DNA from 3 places in the Pantoea sp. X-Soil-OKNW-556 genome. Region 3 is predicted to be linked to each of the others. Evidence: predicted binding sites of a transcription regulator. Region 3 holds the regulator's gene; each other region holds the start of a gene.
The links. The regulator Fur, encoded in region 3, represses iron uptake genes when iron is present. The targets are predictions, from matches to a motif close to ATAATAATGAGAACNACTATCAA.
Positions count from the first base shown of each region.

Region 1: the regulator Fur is predicted to act here: its motif matches at 1,307-1,329, upstream of efeU (iron uptake transporter permease EfeU).
Region 2: the regulator Fur is predicted to act here: its motif matches at 4,486-4,508, upstream of fes (enterochelin esterase).

Region 1 is NZ_AP035991.1:336,566-342,294, reverse strand. It holds gene AC6I8T_RS22240 (ABC transporter substrate-binding protein) at 1-903, shown strand, start outside; gene efeU (iron uptake transporter permease EfeU) at 1,362-2,963, shown strand; gene efeO (iron uptake system protein EfeO) at 2,977-4,191, shown strand; gene efeB (iron uptake transporter deferrochelatase/peroxidase subunit) at 4,195-5,457, shown strand; gene AC6I8T_RS22220 (YdgH/BhsA/McbA family protein) at 5,533-5,729, opposite strand, start outside.
Region 2 is NZ_AP035990.1:591,978-597,706, forward strand. It holds gene AC6I8T_RS02630 (enterobactin synthase subunit F) at 1-2,977, opposite strand, end outside; gene AC6I8T_RS02635 (MbtH family protein) at 2,970-3,191, opposite strand; gene fes (enterochelin esterase) at 3,221-4,432, opposite strand; gene AC6I8T_RS02645 (TonB-dependent siderophore receptor) at 4,686-5,729, shown strand, end outside.
Region 3 is NZ_AP035990.1:1,263,643-1,269,371, forward strand. It holds gene glnS (glutamine--tRNA ligase) at 1-1,330, shown strand, start outside; gene AC6I8T_RS05730 (hypothetical protein) at 1,566-1,961, shown strand; gene fur (ferric iron uptake transcriptional regulator) at 2,019-2,465, opposite strand; gene fldA (flavodoxin FldA) at 2,822-3,352, opposite strand; gene ybfE (LexA regulated protein) at 3,481-3,756, opposite strand; gene ybfF (esterase) at 3,925-4,689, opposite strand; gene seqA (replication initiation negative regulator SeqA) at 4,937-5,479, shown strand; gene pgm (phosphoglucomutase (alpha-D-glucose-1,6-bisphosphate-dependent)) at 5,505-5,729, shown strand, end outside.

The DNA of each region.
Region 1 (5,729 bases), on a different replicon from region 3:
GTGACGCATATCGCCGATGCCTGGTTCGCTCACCATTCGTTGCTGATGACGCTGGGAGCGGGGGATCGTATTGTGGCGACGGTGAATCATCCGACCGATCGCCCCTGGATGTTTAAGGTGCAGCCAACGTTGTTTCAGGCGTTACAGGCGCACGGTAAAACCTTCGCCAGCGAAGCGCTGGTGGCGCGTCATGTCGATGCGATTTTCGTTCCGGCCCATGATCCTGATGCCCAGTCTTACCGGCTGGCGGGGATCCCGGTGCTGGAGATGCAATTTGATGACTTTGCCTCGCTGCGCCGCTCCCTCACCACCACCGCGCAGGTGGTCGGTACGGCTGAGGCCGAGGCACGCGCGGTGGCGTATAACCATTATCTCGATCAGCAAATTACCCGCATTCAGGCGAAAACACAGGGGTTGAGTGCCAGTCAGCGTCCTCGCGTGCTGCATATTCAGTCGCTGCATCCGTTGAAAGTGGATGGCCGCGCTACCTTGATTGATAGCTGGATCTCGCTGGCGGGAGGACGCAATGTTGCGGCGGGCATTGAAGGCAATATGAAGCCGATCTCCCCAGAGGAGGTGATTCGCTGGAACCCGGATGTGATCATTATTGGTGCCGGTGCGGGAACCCTGGCGGATTCCGATTACGCTGCGCTGTTTGGCAGCGTCAATGCGGTGAAAAATCATCGGGTGTGGCAGAATCCGGCAGGGGTGTTTCCGTGGGATCGCTATGGCACCGAGGTGGCGCTCCAGATTCAATGGGCCGCAGCCAAATTGCATCCTGAGCTGTTTCCCGATCTGAATATCGTCGACGCCACGCGCGATTTTTATCGCCAGTTTTATGCGTATCCATTGAGCGCCGCTGAGGCCGGACGCATCTTACAGGCGCTGCCGCCTGCAACCTAAAACCGCAGTGAATAAAATGCTACAGCAAATAAATCAACAATTTTAAGCATGCAAGAAAGCCGCACCTGTTGGACCAATAATTCAGCAGTTAAATAAAATTACAAGACATATCAAGCTGTTCCCTTTACATATCTCTACAATCAACGAAATAAGCACCGGGGATGGCGGCATCTCTCCCCGGTTGCGTAGCGGCGCGATTTATCGCGCTGTTTTTTTTAGGGTTAAAATCGCGCCGCTACCTTGTGTCTTTTAACGGAGTCGCCTTAATTCTTAAGGTTAACTTAATGTTGAGATGTGGCTCACATCAGGAAACAAAATAATATCTGGCAATGTCACGGGCAAATAGAGTTTTTCCTTTTTTTACTATGCTGGTTAGCGGGAATGTTTATTATTCTCACGGGGAGTGATACTAATAATTATTATCATTTCGCTTTTAGCCACTTTTGGGAGCACTCTACTTGCTGGCCACGTTCATTATCGCATTGCGCGAAGGCCTTGAAGCCGCATTAATCGTAGGCATTATCGCCGCTTTCTTACGCAAAAATGGCCGTTCGCTCACCGCGATGTGGTTGGGTGTCGGTTGTGCGGTGATACTCTCCCTTGGCGTGGGTTTTGTGCTGAACCTGACCGAAAACGCGTTACCACAGGCGCGTCAGGAGATGATGGAGTCCATTATCGGTCTGGTGGCAGTGTTTTTTGTCACCGGCATGGTGATGTGGATGAACAATCATGCGCACAACCTCAAGCGTCAGTTGGAAACCGAAGCAGCAGAAGCCATCAGCCATTCCAGCGCCTGGGCGTTGACCAGCATGGCGTTTCTCGCGGTACTGAAAGAAGGCTTCGAAACCAGCGTATTTCTGCTGGCGACTTTTTCCGCTTCACAGTCGGCTGCCTGGGCGGCGGTGGGTGCCGTATTGGGGTTACTGGCTGCCGTCCTGGTAGGATGGGGCATCTATGTCGGTGGCATCCGTATTAACCTGTCGCGTTTCTTCCGTCTTACCGGGTTGTTCCTGATCCTGGTTGCGGCCGGTTTAATTATCTCCGCGTTACGTAGCGCGCATGAAGCGGGATGGTTAAACACCGGACAACAACGCATTGTTGACCTGAGCTGGCTGGTTACTCCCGGCACCGTGCAATCGGCGCTGATTACCGGCGTGCTGGGTATTCCGGCAGATCCGCGTCTGGTGGAATTCGCAGGCTGGATTATCTATATCGTGGTGGTCGCGGCGATGATCTACTGGCCTGCCCACTTAAGACCGACACCAAAAAGAGCCGCACAGTTCACCACCGTGACCGGTGCGGGCCTGACGATCACCGCGTTGTTACTGTTCTTTGGCTATCCGGCACCGGATGTGGACATTCCCGATCAAATTCCGTTGGTTAGCCGCACCTCGCAGCAACCGGTCGGCCATATCAGCAGCCAGCCAGGCGCGGGCAAACAGTTTGCCGTGACGCTTGAGGGACAGGCAGCGGAAACGCTGGTGGTGCCTGCCGATCAGCTCAGCAACGTCAGCACCTCGGGGCGTCAGGAGTGGCAGGCGAGTTTCAGCTATGAACCCGCCGATGCCAGTTCACCGCTGACGCTCGACCAGGTCATGGCCGCCTATGGCAACCGCATCCCGGTTGGCTTAAGTCCGTCACAACATCCCGGTCCTTATGACGCCAAATGGACGGTGAATTGCCGTGTTGATGCCGCCATGAGACGTGGCGTGTTGGTGAGCGCGGAATCTCAGGCCGGCACCTTTATCACGTTATCGGGCGGTGGCCTCCAGTCTCCCCGCACCATCAGCGCGCGGGCGCGTAACGCAGAAGCCGGGTGCGACTGGCAGATCAGCCCGACCTGGTCACAGGATATTGAACAACGCTTGCGTGATGCGGTTGTTGCTCATGATATCTGGCACTTCTGGGCCGTTATTTTACCTTCACTTTTTGCCATTCTGGCCTTCACCTGCTTTTTCTCAGCCAGTCGCCAGTTCCGGCGGCTGAAAGGTGTTCGTGCCCGAGGACGCAGCAAACAGGGACTGCTGGACAGTTCAACTCACCAACTGCCTGAAAAATAAACAGGAAGGCACGATGAAGACAAAACCGTTCTCTACAAAATACGCGCTGATTGCAGCAGGGATTTCTGCGGCTTTAATGCTGTCCGTGGATGCGCAGGCGGCTACGGCAGCGCCGGTGAAAAACGGCGCTTCACAGGTCAACATCACCATGACCAGTGAAGGCGATGGCACCTGCCATATCGACCATACTTCGGCGAAAGCCGGTCCGGTCACCTTCACCGTGGTCAATAAAACCGCGACCTCACTGACTGAGCTGGAACTGTTAAGCGACAACCGTATTCTGGGCGAAAAAGAGAACCTCGCACCGGGCCTGCCTGCGGTGAAATTCACCGTCACGCTGGACGGCGGCACCTACCAGATTTATTGCCCGGGAGCGAAACAAGAGCTGACTAACTTTACTGTCACCGGTAAAGCGGCGGCAGCACCGACCGGCAGCGTCGCGACGCTGTTGGAAGAGGGCACCAAAGGCTATGCCAGCTATGTTAACGGCGTAGTGGATGCCATGGTGGTGGCGGTCGATCGTCTGAAGGCAGACATTGATGCGGGCGATCTGGAAAAAGCCAAAGCAGACTACGCCAAAGCGCGTCCGTTCTACGAACGTATCGAATCTGACGTCAGCGGCTTCGTGTTACCGGGCTTTAAAGCCACCGATAATGCAGGCAACCTTGATTACTTAGTCGACATGCGTGCGTCCAACATCGACCCGAAAGTGGGCTGGCACGGTTTCCACGCCATTGAACGTGAGCTGTTCAGCAAAAAAGCGATTACGCCGGAAACCAAACAACTGGCGGCTGAACTGCAAACCAACGTACACAAACTGGATGAGCAGGTTAAGCAACTGACTTACAAACCGGAAGACCTGGCAAACGGTGCTGCGGATCTGCTGGAAGAAGTTCAGAGCAACAAAATCAGTGGCGAAGAAGAAGCCTTCAGCCATCTCGATCTGATCGATTTCGCCGGTAACATCGAAGGTGCTGAGCAGGCATTCGCCTTCCTGAAACCGGGTCTGGAAAAAATCGATCCCGATCTGACCAAGCGTGTCACCGAGCAGTTCGCGGCAGTGCGCGCGTTACTGGAAACTTACCGCGACCCGGCGATTCCGGGTGGCTACAAGTACTACACCGCCGAACTGAAGGCCTCAGAGGGTGCCAAACTGAGCCGTGCTGTACAGGCGTTGCAGGAACCGTTGTCCAAAATCGCTGAAAAAGTCGCAACCAGCGGAAAATAATCGATGAACGATAAGTCCAAACCGGCCAGGGAGGCCGGTAATTTCACCCGGCGAGATTTATTGAAAGGGGCGGTCGCCAGCGCCCTGACGATTCCGGCAGTCAGTTCGGCGCACGGACAGATTGAAGCGCAGCATAATCCCGAAGATCGTGTTGACCTGTCGCGCGAGCATGCTTTTTATGGCACCGGTGGTCAGGTGGGTATCGAAACACCCCCGCAGCGCCATATTATGTTTATGGCGTTTGACCTGACCTCGCAGAATCCGCGCGATCTCCAGGTTTTGCTGGCGCGCTGGTCATCCGCCATCGCGCAGATGATGCGCGGCGAAACCATTGGTCAGATTGAACCCGCGCGCAACAGCGGAGTGGGGGGCGATACCGGCGAAGCGATGGATCTGGGGCCCGCCTCGTTAACCGTCACCGTTGGTCTGGGGCCGCGTATTTTCAGTGAAGCAATGGGCCTGGCAGGGAAGAAGCCGCCGCTGATGCGCGAGTTGATTCAGCTACCCAGCGACAACTTTGATCCGGAACTGACCGGGGGCGATCTCTCGATTCAGGCCTGTGCTGATGATCCACAGGTGGCGTATCACGCGGTGCGTAACCTGGCACGTATCGCCAAGGCGACGGGCACTGCGGCGACACGCTGGTCGGTGTTGGGATTTGGCCGCGCCTCCGCAGGTAAGGGGCAATCCACGCCGCGCAACCTGTTTGGTTTTAAGGATGGTACGCGCAATATCACCGAGAAAGCCGATTTCAAACGCCATGTGTGGATTAATGAGGGTCCGGCCTGGCAGCAGCAGGGTAGCTATCAGGTGGTACGTAAAATTCGTATGCACATCGAGAACTGGGATGTGGACCGCGTCAGCGATCAAAATAATATCTTTGGTCGCCATAAGCTGTCCGGTGCTCCGCTGAGCGGTCATAAAGAGTTTGATCAGCCTGATTTTGAGGTCAAGGATCAAAGCGGTGAACGGGTTATTCCGGCTACGGCGCATATCAGCCTGGCGGCGCATGAGAATAATCAGGGTATTCGTATCCTGCGACGTTCTTATAATTATACCGATGGCTTAAATAATCTCGGCTTTCTCGATGCGGGATTGCTGTTTATCAGTTATCAGAATGATCCGGCACATTTTGAAACCTTACAGGCTAAACTGGGCGCGGCAGATGCGTTGAATGAATATATTTCCCATATTGGTTCAGCCATTTTCTTTATTCCACCGGCACCGGCTGAAGGTTCATATATCGGGGCGGAATTATTCACCTGATTAAATGCACATCGCCAGGGGAATGGTGCCTGGCGATGTGCCTGCTGTGTGCCAGATTGTTCGGTAATCCACGTTTTAACCGTAAGCCACTTTGTCATTAATATGATACAGGGTTGCAGTCGCCGCCATCACATGCTGACCATCATTGCCCGGCTGATGGGAATCGACATTGGTGATGTGGTAGCCCACGGCACCCGCTTCCAGCGCCTTTTTCACAAAGGCGTCATTAAGTTCTTCCATAGAGGTCACCCAACTGACGCTGGTAACCCCAA
Region 2 (5,729 bases), 670 kb from region 3:
AAAACGCCGCAGCCAGTTGGCTTTCCAGGCCGGGATGCGGTTCACGCCCGGCGCTGGCGCTGCTCGCCTGCGGCAGCGGCAGGGCTTTGCGATCCAGCTTGCCGTTGCTGCTGAGCGGGAAAGCCTCCAGTTGGACAATCGCCACTGGCACCATATGGGTGGGCAGTTGCTGGGCCAGCGCGTTACGCAGGGCCTCACCGTCTACAGCATGATCGGCAATGACATAACCCACCAGTTGGCGGGCATCGCCTTGTGCCGTGGCCCCCCCCAACACCACGGCGTGCGTCACCGCTTGCTCAATGCCGGGTTGAGCGCACAACACATGATCGATTTCGTTGAGTTCGATGCGCTGACCACGAATTTTTAACTGGTCGTCACTGCGGCCAAGATATTCCACCGCGCCGTTGTCGAGCCAACGCGCCACGTCGCCAGTGCGATACATGCGTTCACCCTTGCCGGCCGGATCGGCGACAAAGCGGCTGGCGGTGAGATCGGGACGCCCCAGATAACCGTGTGCCAGTTGAATGCCGGTCAGATAGAGATCGCCCGCCACACCCGGCGGCACCGGTTGCAGACGCGCATCAAGGATACGCAGGCCGGTGTTCCAGACCGGATAGCCAATCGGCACGCTGGCACCTTCAACCGCCGCCAGTGACTCGCCGAACGCTGGATACCAGCTCACATCCACCGCCGCTTCAGTCGGACCGTATAAATTGTGCAACGGCACCTGAGTCAACTGCTCCCACTCGCGGGATAAATCGGTTGGCAGTGCTTCGCCGCTACAGAACACGCGGCGCAGGCTGGCACAACTGTTAATCGCGGCATCGTCCTGCAATGCGGCGACAAACGCCGCCAGCATCGAAGGCACAAAGTGGGTGGTGGTGACCTGATGTTGCGCGAACAACTGTTGCAGAGCTTCCGGGTCGCGATGGGCTTCCGGTGGGGCCATCACCAGTTGGGCACCGACCAGCAACGGCCAGAAGAATTCCCACACCGAAACGTCAAAGCTGCTCGGGGTTTTCTGCAACACCACATCGTCAGCCTGCAACGGATAGTGATTTTGCATCCATAGCAGACGGTTAACGATCGCCTCATGACCGACCAGCACCCCTTTGGGACGCCCGGTAGAACCCGAGGTATAGATGATGTAGGCACCGTCCTGCGGTTGCGGCGCGCTGAGCGGGGCTGGCGCATCCGTGTGATTAAACAGCGCATCGAAATGTAGCTGGCTGACGTCGGAGATGGCAGCAAAACGTGGTGCGAGTGACGCTGAGGTGATTAACGTTTGTGGTGTGGCATCTTCCAGCATCAGTTGCAGGCGATCATCAGGGTAGCCGGTATCAAGCGGCAGATAAGCCGCACCGAGCGTAACGATCGCCTGGAGTGCCAGCGACAACTGCACCGAACGCGGCAGCGCGACGGCAACAATATCGCCCCGTGCGACACCGGCGGCGCTTAGCTGTTGTGCCAGCGCAAATACCTGCTGCTGCATCTGACAGTAGCTGAGTTGATGCTGTGCATCGGCCAGCGCTGGCGCATCCGGGGTGCGGGTTACCTGCTGAGCCAACAGCGATGCCAGAGTCTCGGCAGGCACCGGGTGAGGGGTATGGTTAATATCCGCCAGCCAGTGATGTTCTGCTGCGGTCAACAGATCCAACTCGCCGCACGGGCGCTGCGGTTCCGCGGCCAACTGGGTCAGCAGCAGCGCAAAACGGCTGGTGTGGCGTTGCAGCGTCGCCAGATTGTAGCGTTCCGCATTCGCCAGCAACTCCAGCGTCAGCTCACCCTGTTCACTGATATAGATGGCGATTTCCAGATCGCGTACCGGACCAGAAGCCAGTTGATGGGTGATGCCCTCCACACCGGCGAAATCCAGCTGATAATCAAACATCTTCAGGTTGATCACCGGACCGTAGATCGGATCGCCATCGCCAAGGCGTCCCAGATCGCGTTGCACCTGTTCAGCGTCATAGCGCTGGTGGCGGCGCATTTTCTTCACTTCACCCGCCAGTTGCGTTGCCAGTGCGGCCAGTGGCTGTGACGGGTCGTAATGGATCGCCATCGGTAACACGTTAATCACCGGCCCGGTGGCGCATAGCGCGGCCGAACCGATACGCCGCATAAAGATGAAACCTGCGGAAAAATCGTTTTGCCCGCTGAGGCGTGCCAACCATAAGCCAACCAGCGCGAAGGCGAGATCGGCGGCGCTGTGCTGCGGATGTTGGCTGACCAGCGTCTGGAAGGAGGCGTGATCCATCGTCAGGCTATGGCGCAGCAGTTGGGTGCTGGCGCTTTGTCCGGCCAGCGGTTGCGCCGCCAGTGAGGCAGGGGCGGGCAGGGACGCCCCTTTTTCACGCCAGAACTGGCGATCACGTTCAAAGGAGGAGGATTGCTGATAACGCTGATACTCCTCCACCACTTCGCTAAAGGGGATAAACGGCGTGGGTTCTGGCTCCTGCTGGCGCGCCCAGGCGCTGTACAGGTTGGCGATGCGCCGCGTCAGGGCGGTAAAACTGAAGCCATCCACCACCAGGTGGTGATAACGCTGATACCAGAACCAATGCTGCTCGCCGAGGCGATACAGGCAATGATGATATAAGGGGGAACCGCTCAGCACGCGCAGATCGCCATTCATATCGTCACGCATCAGCGCGCGGGCTTTGTCTGCGGGATTCTCGTCTGAGCGCAGGTCAACCACTTGCGGTGCGGTGAAATGCTGGATCTGCGGCCATTGCAGCGCTTCGCCGTCTACCTCGCCAAACGCCATATTCAGCGTATCGGCCTCCTGCATCCCATTGATGATCGCTTTGCTCAGCAACTCACTGTCAATATCGCCCTGCAATTCAATAAAGTGCGCGACCGCATAGGCGTTGTGATGGGGCGACAGCTGATCGGCAATCCAGATGCCGGGCTGTGCTGCCACCAGCGGCAGGGTTTGTTGTTCGGTATGGGGTCGATTCATCAGGGATTCAGACATTGTCGCTCCGGTTGGTGTCCTGCGTCACTGGGCGGATATTCCCCCAGTTCTGTTCCAGCCAGTTGAGGCAATCAGGCTGTGGCTGCGGGCCATACACGGCGAGCCAGCCAGCGGGGAGGGCGCTGAACGCGGGCCATAAACTGTATTGTTGCTGCGGATTGCGCAGCACCAGACAATCCTGCTGCGGATCGTCGAAGGGATTGCGATGTTCCATGTCGGCTCCTGAGTCCGGGCGAGATGAATTTATGTCGGGGTGCGCCACAACGCCTGTAAACCATCAATCAGGCCACCACGCCAGCACAGCGCGTCGTGTCCCCCTTCTACTGGCTGGTAGTGCACCTGATAGCCAGCGGCCTGCAACTTCTGCTGTAGTTGCTGATTTGCCTGCAAAATCAGTCCTTCACGTTTACCCGCTTCCAGCCAGAAACGCAGCGGCTGGCGCGGTGCCAGACCTTGATCCAGTTGCTGCAACAGCCAGCCATGCGGATTACCACGCTCCGGCCACCAGAAGGAGCCCGACAAACTGATGGCGTTGCCAAACTGCTGCGGCCAGTGCAGCGCCGCAAACACTGATGCCAGACCGCCGAAGCTCTGCCCGGCGACCACGGTACTGGTGGCCTGCGGTTGGTACGGTGCCCACTGCGCGACCTGGGGAAGTAATTCTTCCTGCAAGGCTTGCCAGAACAGCGGGTTACACGGCAACTCACGGCTGCGGTGCTCACGATCAATGATGTCGATAAACAGATAGACGGCAGCAGGCAATGCGCCCTCATCGGTGAGTTGTTGCAGCGGTCCGGCAATCGGCATGCTGTTGGCCCAGAACTGACCGTCGAGCAAAATTGCCAGTGGCCGTGACGCGGGTTGGGCCTCGCCGGTGCAATAGATCCACACCCGGCGACTGTTGCCGAGTAAGTGGCTGTCCCAGCGATATTCTTGCAAAGGGATTGCAGGGGCGTGGCCTTCATCTATCGCACGCCATAGCTGCTGATTGGGTGCCAGCGGCAGATGCAATGGGGATACCCCCATGCCGCGTCCACCAGACCAGCCTCGCAGGGCATTGAGCGGATCCGCCTGGGCGGTCGGGAATTTGTCGCGCCACCAGTTGCGCAGCGTGTACATATCGACATCGCCGGAAAAATCCGTCGCCTGCTCATCTGGCATCAGGCAGTAGCTGCCACGCCAGTTGGCTGGCAGGGTGGTTTGCCAGTACCAGACATCGGTATTGGCTACTCGCATCAGGGATTGTGGGGCGCGGCGCTGGTGGTGATCGGTCACACCGGTGATGTTAATCCATACCCGCTGGATAGGTGACTGCGTCTCGTTGCCCTGCGGATCGCGCCAGAGGAAAGTGACCTGGCACTCGCCGTTCACTTCGCCTTCCACACGCGGGATACCTTTACGTTGTTGCTCCTGCCACCAGGCTTCACTGCCGGTTAGATCATTTAGCCAGGTCATAGGTGCTGCCAGTCGCCATTTACTCAAGGATTCTTTCACAAAGGTTATAAATAATACTATTGATAATTATTTGCATTTGCAATAGGGTGTTTCCGCTCATAAATGAGCACGCTCGTTCCGCCTGTCAACTTTCCCATTAAGGAAAGGATGCGCAACGGATAGCACTGCCAGGCTTGGAACGGGGTTTTGATAAGGACTGTGACCTTCTCACCGGCTCGCCAGCCACCTTTGCTGGCAATCCAGGAACGAAAAAATGACAAAATATTCGCGTTTATCATTAGCCATTCTGATTGAACTGGGCCTACTTTCCAGCAGCGCCTGGGCAGCAGATACCTCCAGTAGTACGACTACCAGCACAGACGCCAGTTCACATGATGGCGGCACCATGATGGTGACCGCCGAGCAACAGACGCTACAGGCTCCCGGTGTTTCCACCATCACCGCTGATGAAATCAAAAAGCATCCGCCAGCCCGTGACGTCTCTGAAATCATTCGAACCATGCCGGGTGTTAACCTGACCGGTAACTCCACCAGCGGCCAGCGTGGCAACAATCGCCAGATCGATATTCGTGGCATGGGGCCAGAAAACACCCTGATTATGGTTGATGGTATGCCGATCACCAGCCGTAACTCGGTGCGACTCGGCTGGCGTGGCGAGCGTGATACCCGTGGCGATACCAACTGGGTGCCACCCGAGTTGATCGACCATATCGACGTGATCCGTGGACCGGCAGCGGTGCGCTACGGTAACGGCGCGGCGGGCGGTGTGGTGAACATCATCACCAAAAAATACACCGATCAGCAGTGGCACGGTTCCTGGAATACCTATTTCAACGTACCGCAGCATAAAGATGAAGGCGCAACCAAACGCACCAACTTCAGTCTGCAAGGGCCGCTGGGCGATGATTTCAACTTCCGTTTATATGGCGGTTTAGCCAAAACTCAGGCTGATGCTTACGATATCAACGAAGGCCATGCGGCAGATCGTACCGGGACTTACGCGGGCAGCTATCCGGCGGGACGCGAAGGTTCAGTCAATAAAGATATCAATGCCTTATTAAGCTGGGCGTTTGCGCCGATGCAGACCCTGGAACTTCAGGCGGGTTATAGCCGTCAGGGCAACCTGTATGCCGGTGATACCCAGAACACCAACACCAGCACGCTGGTGAAAAGCCTGTACGGTGACGAAACTAACCGCCTGTATCGTCAGAACGTCTCGCTGAAGTGGACCGGTGCCTGGGATAATGGCGTCAGCACCAATACCTGGGGACGCTACGAGAAAACCCGTAATACCCGC
Region 3 (5,729 bases):
ACTGATCAACAAAGGCCTGGCCTATGTGGATGAGCTTTCGCCGGAAGAGATTCGCGAATACCGTGGCACCCTGACTGCCCCGGGTAAAAACAGCCCGTTCCGCGATCGCACACCGGAAGAGAACCTGGCGCTGTTTGAAAAAATGCGCGCCGGTGGCTTCGAAGAGGGCAAGGCTTGCCTGCGTGCCAAAATCGATATGGCATCAAACTTTATCGTGATGCGCGATCCGGTGCTGTATCGCATTAAATTTGCTGAGCATCACCAGACTGGTAACAAATGGTGCATCTACCCGATGTACGATTTTACCCACTGCATCTCCGACGCACTGGAAGGCATTACCCATTCACTGTGTACGCTGGAGTTCCAGGATAACCGTCGCCTGTACGATTGGGTGCTGGACAACATCAGCATTCCGGTTCACCCGCGTCAGTATGAATTCTCACGTCTGAATCTGGAATACGCGGTGATGTCGAAGCGTAAACTGACTCAGCTGGTGAGTGAAAAGGTGGTAGAAGGCTGGGATGACCCGCGTATGCTGACCGTGTCCGGTTTGCGCCGTCGTGGTTACAGCGCAGCCTCGATTCGTGAATTCTGCCTGCGAATTGGTGTGACGAAACAGGACAACATCGTTGAGATGGCCTCGCTGGAGTCATGTATCCGTGACGATCTCAACGAGAATGCGCCGCGTGCTATGGCGGTGCTGGATCCGCTGAAAGTGGTGATTGAGAACCTGCCTGCGGGTCATGAAGAGATCATCACCATGCCGAACCATCCGAACAAACCGGAAATGGGCACGCGTGAGGTTCCGTTCAGTCGTGAGGTGTGGATCGATCGCGCTGATTTCCGTGAGGAAGCCAACAAGCAGTACAAACGTCTGGTGCTGGGTAAAGAGGTCCGTCTGCGTAATGCTTATGTGATCCGTGCCGAGCGCGTAGCGAAAGATGATGAAGGCAATATCACCTGCATCTATTGTACCTGTGACGTCGATACCCTGAGCAAAGATCCGGCTGATGGCCGTAAAGTGAAAGGTGTGATCCACTGGGTTTCGGCGATCCATGCGCTGCCTGCGGAATTCCGTCTGTACGACCGTCTGTTCAGTGTACCGAACCCAGGTGCGGCAGAGGATTTCCTCACCACCATCAACCCGAACTCGCTGGAAATCAAACAAGGTTTTGTTGAGCCGGGTCTGCGTGATGCAGTAGCGCTTGCGCCGTATCAATTTGAACGTGAAGGTTATTTTTGCGCAGATAGCGTTTATTCGCAGCCTTCTAAGCTGGTATTCAACCGTACTGTCGGTTTGCGTGATACCTGGGCGAAAATCGGCGATTAATCCTTTTTGTCGTTTTCCCCATATCCTGATAAAAGGGCGAGAAATCGCCCTTTTTTATTGGCTGTAATTTGAGTTTAGCCATCTTTTATTCTGTGGCTTGCGAAACGTGCTTGTTACCGGGATTTGCAACTAATCTGACTTTAACATAATTAATCAATTTACGAGTGTTAAAAACTTTTTTTCAGGTAGGCTATGCGCTCTCAGACGTTGCTCCGCGGGTTATAAAGGAAAAAAAATGACAAGTCTCGCTCAGGAAGCCAAACACAGCGTAGTGGTATTACATCAACTTATCGAACGTATTTTTAATCAGTCGGATAGCACCGACGACAGCATTGAATTGTTCCTTTCGCACTTTCACCCGGATTTCAAAATGGTGACACCGCAGGGCAAGCAACTGGATTTCAATGCGACGGAAGTGCTGTTCCGTCAACTGCGTGGTCAACGTGAAGGGATGCGTATCGCCACCAGCGAACATGCCATCATCTCGCAACAAAGCAAGGAAGTGACGATTCAGTATCGCGAATTGCAAATGATGAACGGCACTAACCAGAGCCGCATCTCACTGGCGGTGCTGGATTGCAGTACCTCAATTCCGCGCTGGCGTTATTTACAGGAAACGCTGGTGCAGTGAAGCAGCCATAAAAAAACCGGTGCCAGGCACCGGTTTTTTTATACTGCATAGCACATTTTATTGCTTGTCGTGGAGCGTCTCGTCTTCGCGGCAGTCTCCCAACGCACAGTGGCCGTACAAGTACAGACTGTGGTTAGTCAACTTGATACCGTGACGTGTGGCGATTTCGCGCTGACGGGTTTCAATGGATTCATCGCTGAATTCGATCACTTTGCCACAATCCAGGCAGATCAGGTGGTCATGGTGATGCTGTTGCGTCAGTTCAAAGACGGATTTACCACCCTCGAAGTTATGGCGGGTCACGATTCCCGCGTCATCAAACTGGTTAAGAACGCGATAAACCGTTGCCAGACCAATCTCTTCGCCCATGTCGATCAGGCGTTTGTACAAATCTTCCGCGCTGACGTGATGGCATTCGGGTTCCTGAAGCACTTCCAGAATTTTCAGTCTGGGGAGCGTGACTTTCAGGCCAGCCTTCTTCAATGCGGAGTTGTTGTCAGTCATGCGGATATTGTCCTGTTACTTAGCTAGTCACTTGCGGCGCAGGGCCTTGAATGTCGATCACGCGCATTCTCATTTGCGTCTCATTATAGAACTCAAGCAGTGAAATGAAAACCAAGGCAATGTCCTGAAAATCACCAGTGGCTGTAAGGAGAAATGTCACTAACGCCGGCGGGGATCGTGCAGGTCTTTGTTTCCATTTCACTCAGCCTCATTCTGATGCCAGAGGAATAAGCGGATGACCGTTACGGGTATTCTACAGATTTGCGGGAAAAAGTTAAAAAACAGTAGCTATTATTTTTATAGGAAATTCCTTTAACTCAATGTGAGCCAGCGCCCACATTGAGGAGGGCAGGGGATCAGGCTTCAATGATCTCTTTCAGTTGCAGCTCATCGAAAATCTGTTTCACCCATTTATCAACACGTTCGTTGGTCAGTTCAGGCTGACGATCTTCATCGATCGCCAGACCGAGGAAGTGTTTGTCATCTGCCAGACCTTTCGAGGCTTCGAAATGGTAGCCTTCGGTCGGCCAGTGTCCCACAATCACCGCGCCGTTTGGCTCGATGATATCGCGGATGGTGCCCATAGCATCACAGAAGTATTCAGCGTAATCTTCCTGGTCACCGCAGCCAAACAGCGCGACTAATTTGCCATTGAAATCAATTTCTTCCAGAGTCGGGAAGAAATCATCCCAGTCACATTGCGCTTCGCCGTAGTACCAGGTCGGAATGCCCAGCAGCAGGATATCGAATGCTTCGAGATCTTCTTTGGTGCTCTTGGCAATGTCATGCACTTCGGCCACATCTTTACCCAGTTGTTTCTGGATCATTTTTGCAATGTTTTCAGTATTGCCGGTATCGCTGCCGAAGAAAATGCCTACGATTGCCATGAGTTAAGTAACCTCTTAAATCCTGATATATGGGTTGAATGCACAGTTAAGCGAATGATAGCAGACCGGGCAAAGTGGCGGAACTTGTAAAGCCGAGACTTTGTGTTCCTGCGTGCGGTCTGCGTGTGTTACGACAGTTTGAGTTGCGCCAGCAGCATTTGTTCAATCAATTCGCTACGGCTGATGTTCTGCTGCTCTGCCAGAGTATTAAGCGCGTCAACCGCTTCACTGCTCATTTTTAGCTCCACGCGACGTAAACCACGCACTTTGTCGCGTTTTAGCTGGTTGCGCTTGTTAATGCGCAACTGTTCGTCACGCGTTAGCGGACTGGTTTTGGGGCGACCGGGACGTCGCTCATCAGCGAAGAGATCGAGCGTGGTGCGGTCAGTTTGTTCTTTTGCCATTTTTTGTAAAACTGAGTGGGCGCGAACGGCGGAAAGGCGCTGCGCAATTTATACATTATCGGCCCAGCCACGGTGAAAAAATCATCCGCGGCAAATTTTTAGCGCGACATCATACTCCAGCACTCCTTGCGACGCCAACCTTAAACGTTTTGCGGCAAGCTTTTGCTTTTACAGTACAAAAAAGCGGCGAACTGCGCGCAAAACCGCCTCAGGTTTTTCAGCATGGACCCAGTGACCGGCACCACTGATGACATGCGCATGCGCCTGTGGAAACTGGCGCAGCAACGCATCACGATGTTGATTGTCCAGATAAGGCGATTCGCTCCCGCGAATAAACAGCGCCGGATGTGGCCATGCAGGAACCTCATTCCAGCCGGAAATGGTGGCGTAATTATCCCACAGCACCGGCACATTAAAGCGCCATTCGCCATCCTGGAACGATTTCAGAATGAACTGAATGACCCCTTCTTCTTCCAACAGGGTGTGCATCACCTCGGCGGCTTCACCGCGACGTGTCACACCCGCGGCGCTTACGGCACGGATAGCAGCAAAAATCTCATCATGGCGGCGTGTCTGATAATCCACCGGCGCGATATCAATCATCACCAGCTTTTCAATGCGTTCCGGCGCAATGGCACTTAACGTCATGGCAATTTTGCCACCCATCGAATGGCCGATTACGCCAACACGATCGAGGCCGTGGGCGTCAAGAGTGTCAACGATATCTTGCGCCATCGCCGCATAGTTCATCTCGTCGCTGCGCGCGGACAGACCGTGATTGCGTACATCCACCTGCAAGGTGGGACGGGCATCGCGCAGGCCACGCGCCAGCACGCCAAGGTTATCCAGGCTGCCAAACAGGCCATGAATTAACAGAATTGGAGGAGCATCAGGGGCAGATTGTTCAGTTTCCAGACGGGCATTCAAAATCATGGCAAAGTTCTTACGGTTGTGAGCTTCGCTTAGGTTATCATGAATCCACCTGCTCAGGAGCCAACCTGGTGGGCATTAGGGCATATTCCGACTTTTGCCCTGAAACGATGCCAGCGCTATCGGCCGCCTGGGATTTAACTTTATAATCCTCATGTTAGAGCCCGCTCACATTTTGCACGGCAGGATTTTGCTAAGGCCTTTGCAGAAATGCGTGGTTCTGTCATTTGCCAGAATCGTACGGAAAAAGATGAAAACGATTGAAGTTGACGAAGAACTCTACCGTTATATTGCCAGCCACACCCAGCACATTGGTGAAAGCGCCTCCGAAATTTTGCGCCGCATGCTGAAGTTCACTGCCGGTCAGAGTGCCCCTGCAACCTCTGCTGTTGTCGCCGTTGCGGCCAAAGAAGCCCAGCCGGTCGCAACGCAAGCCCGTCCGCAGGATCGCGTTCGTGCGGTACGTGAACTGTTACTTTCCGATGAGTATGCAGAGCAGAAAAAGGCGGTTAATCGCTTTATGCTGGTGTTGTCAACGCTCTATCGTCTTGATCCCGCAGCCTTTGCGGATGCCACGGCGTCACTGCAAGGACGCACCCGCGTCTATTTTGCCGGTGATGAGCATACGCTGCTGCAAAATGGCACCCATACTAAGCCGAAGCATGTGCCCGGCACACCGTACTGGGTGATCACCAATACCAATACCGGTCGCAAATGCAGCATGGTGGAACACATCATGTTAGCCATGCAGTTCCCGCAGGAACTGACAGAGAAAGTTTGCGGCACCATTTAAACCGAAGCGTCAGGGAGAAGCGCCAATGGCCAATCACCCCCGTGCCGGGCAGCCCGCCCAGCAGAGCGATTTGATTAACGTTGCACAATTAACCTCTCAGTACTACGTCCTGAAGCCGGATGTGGATAACCCTGAACATGCGGTGAAATTTGGTACTTCCGGTCACCGTGGTAGCGCAGGTCGTCACAGCTTCAACGAAATGCATATTCTGGCGATTGCGCAGGCCATCGCGGAAGATCGTAAGAAGAAC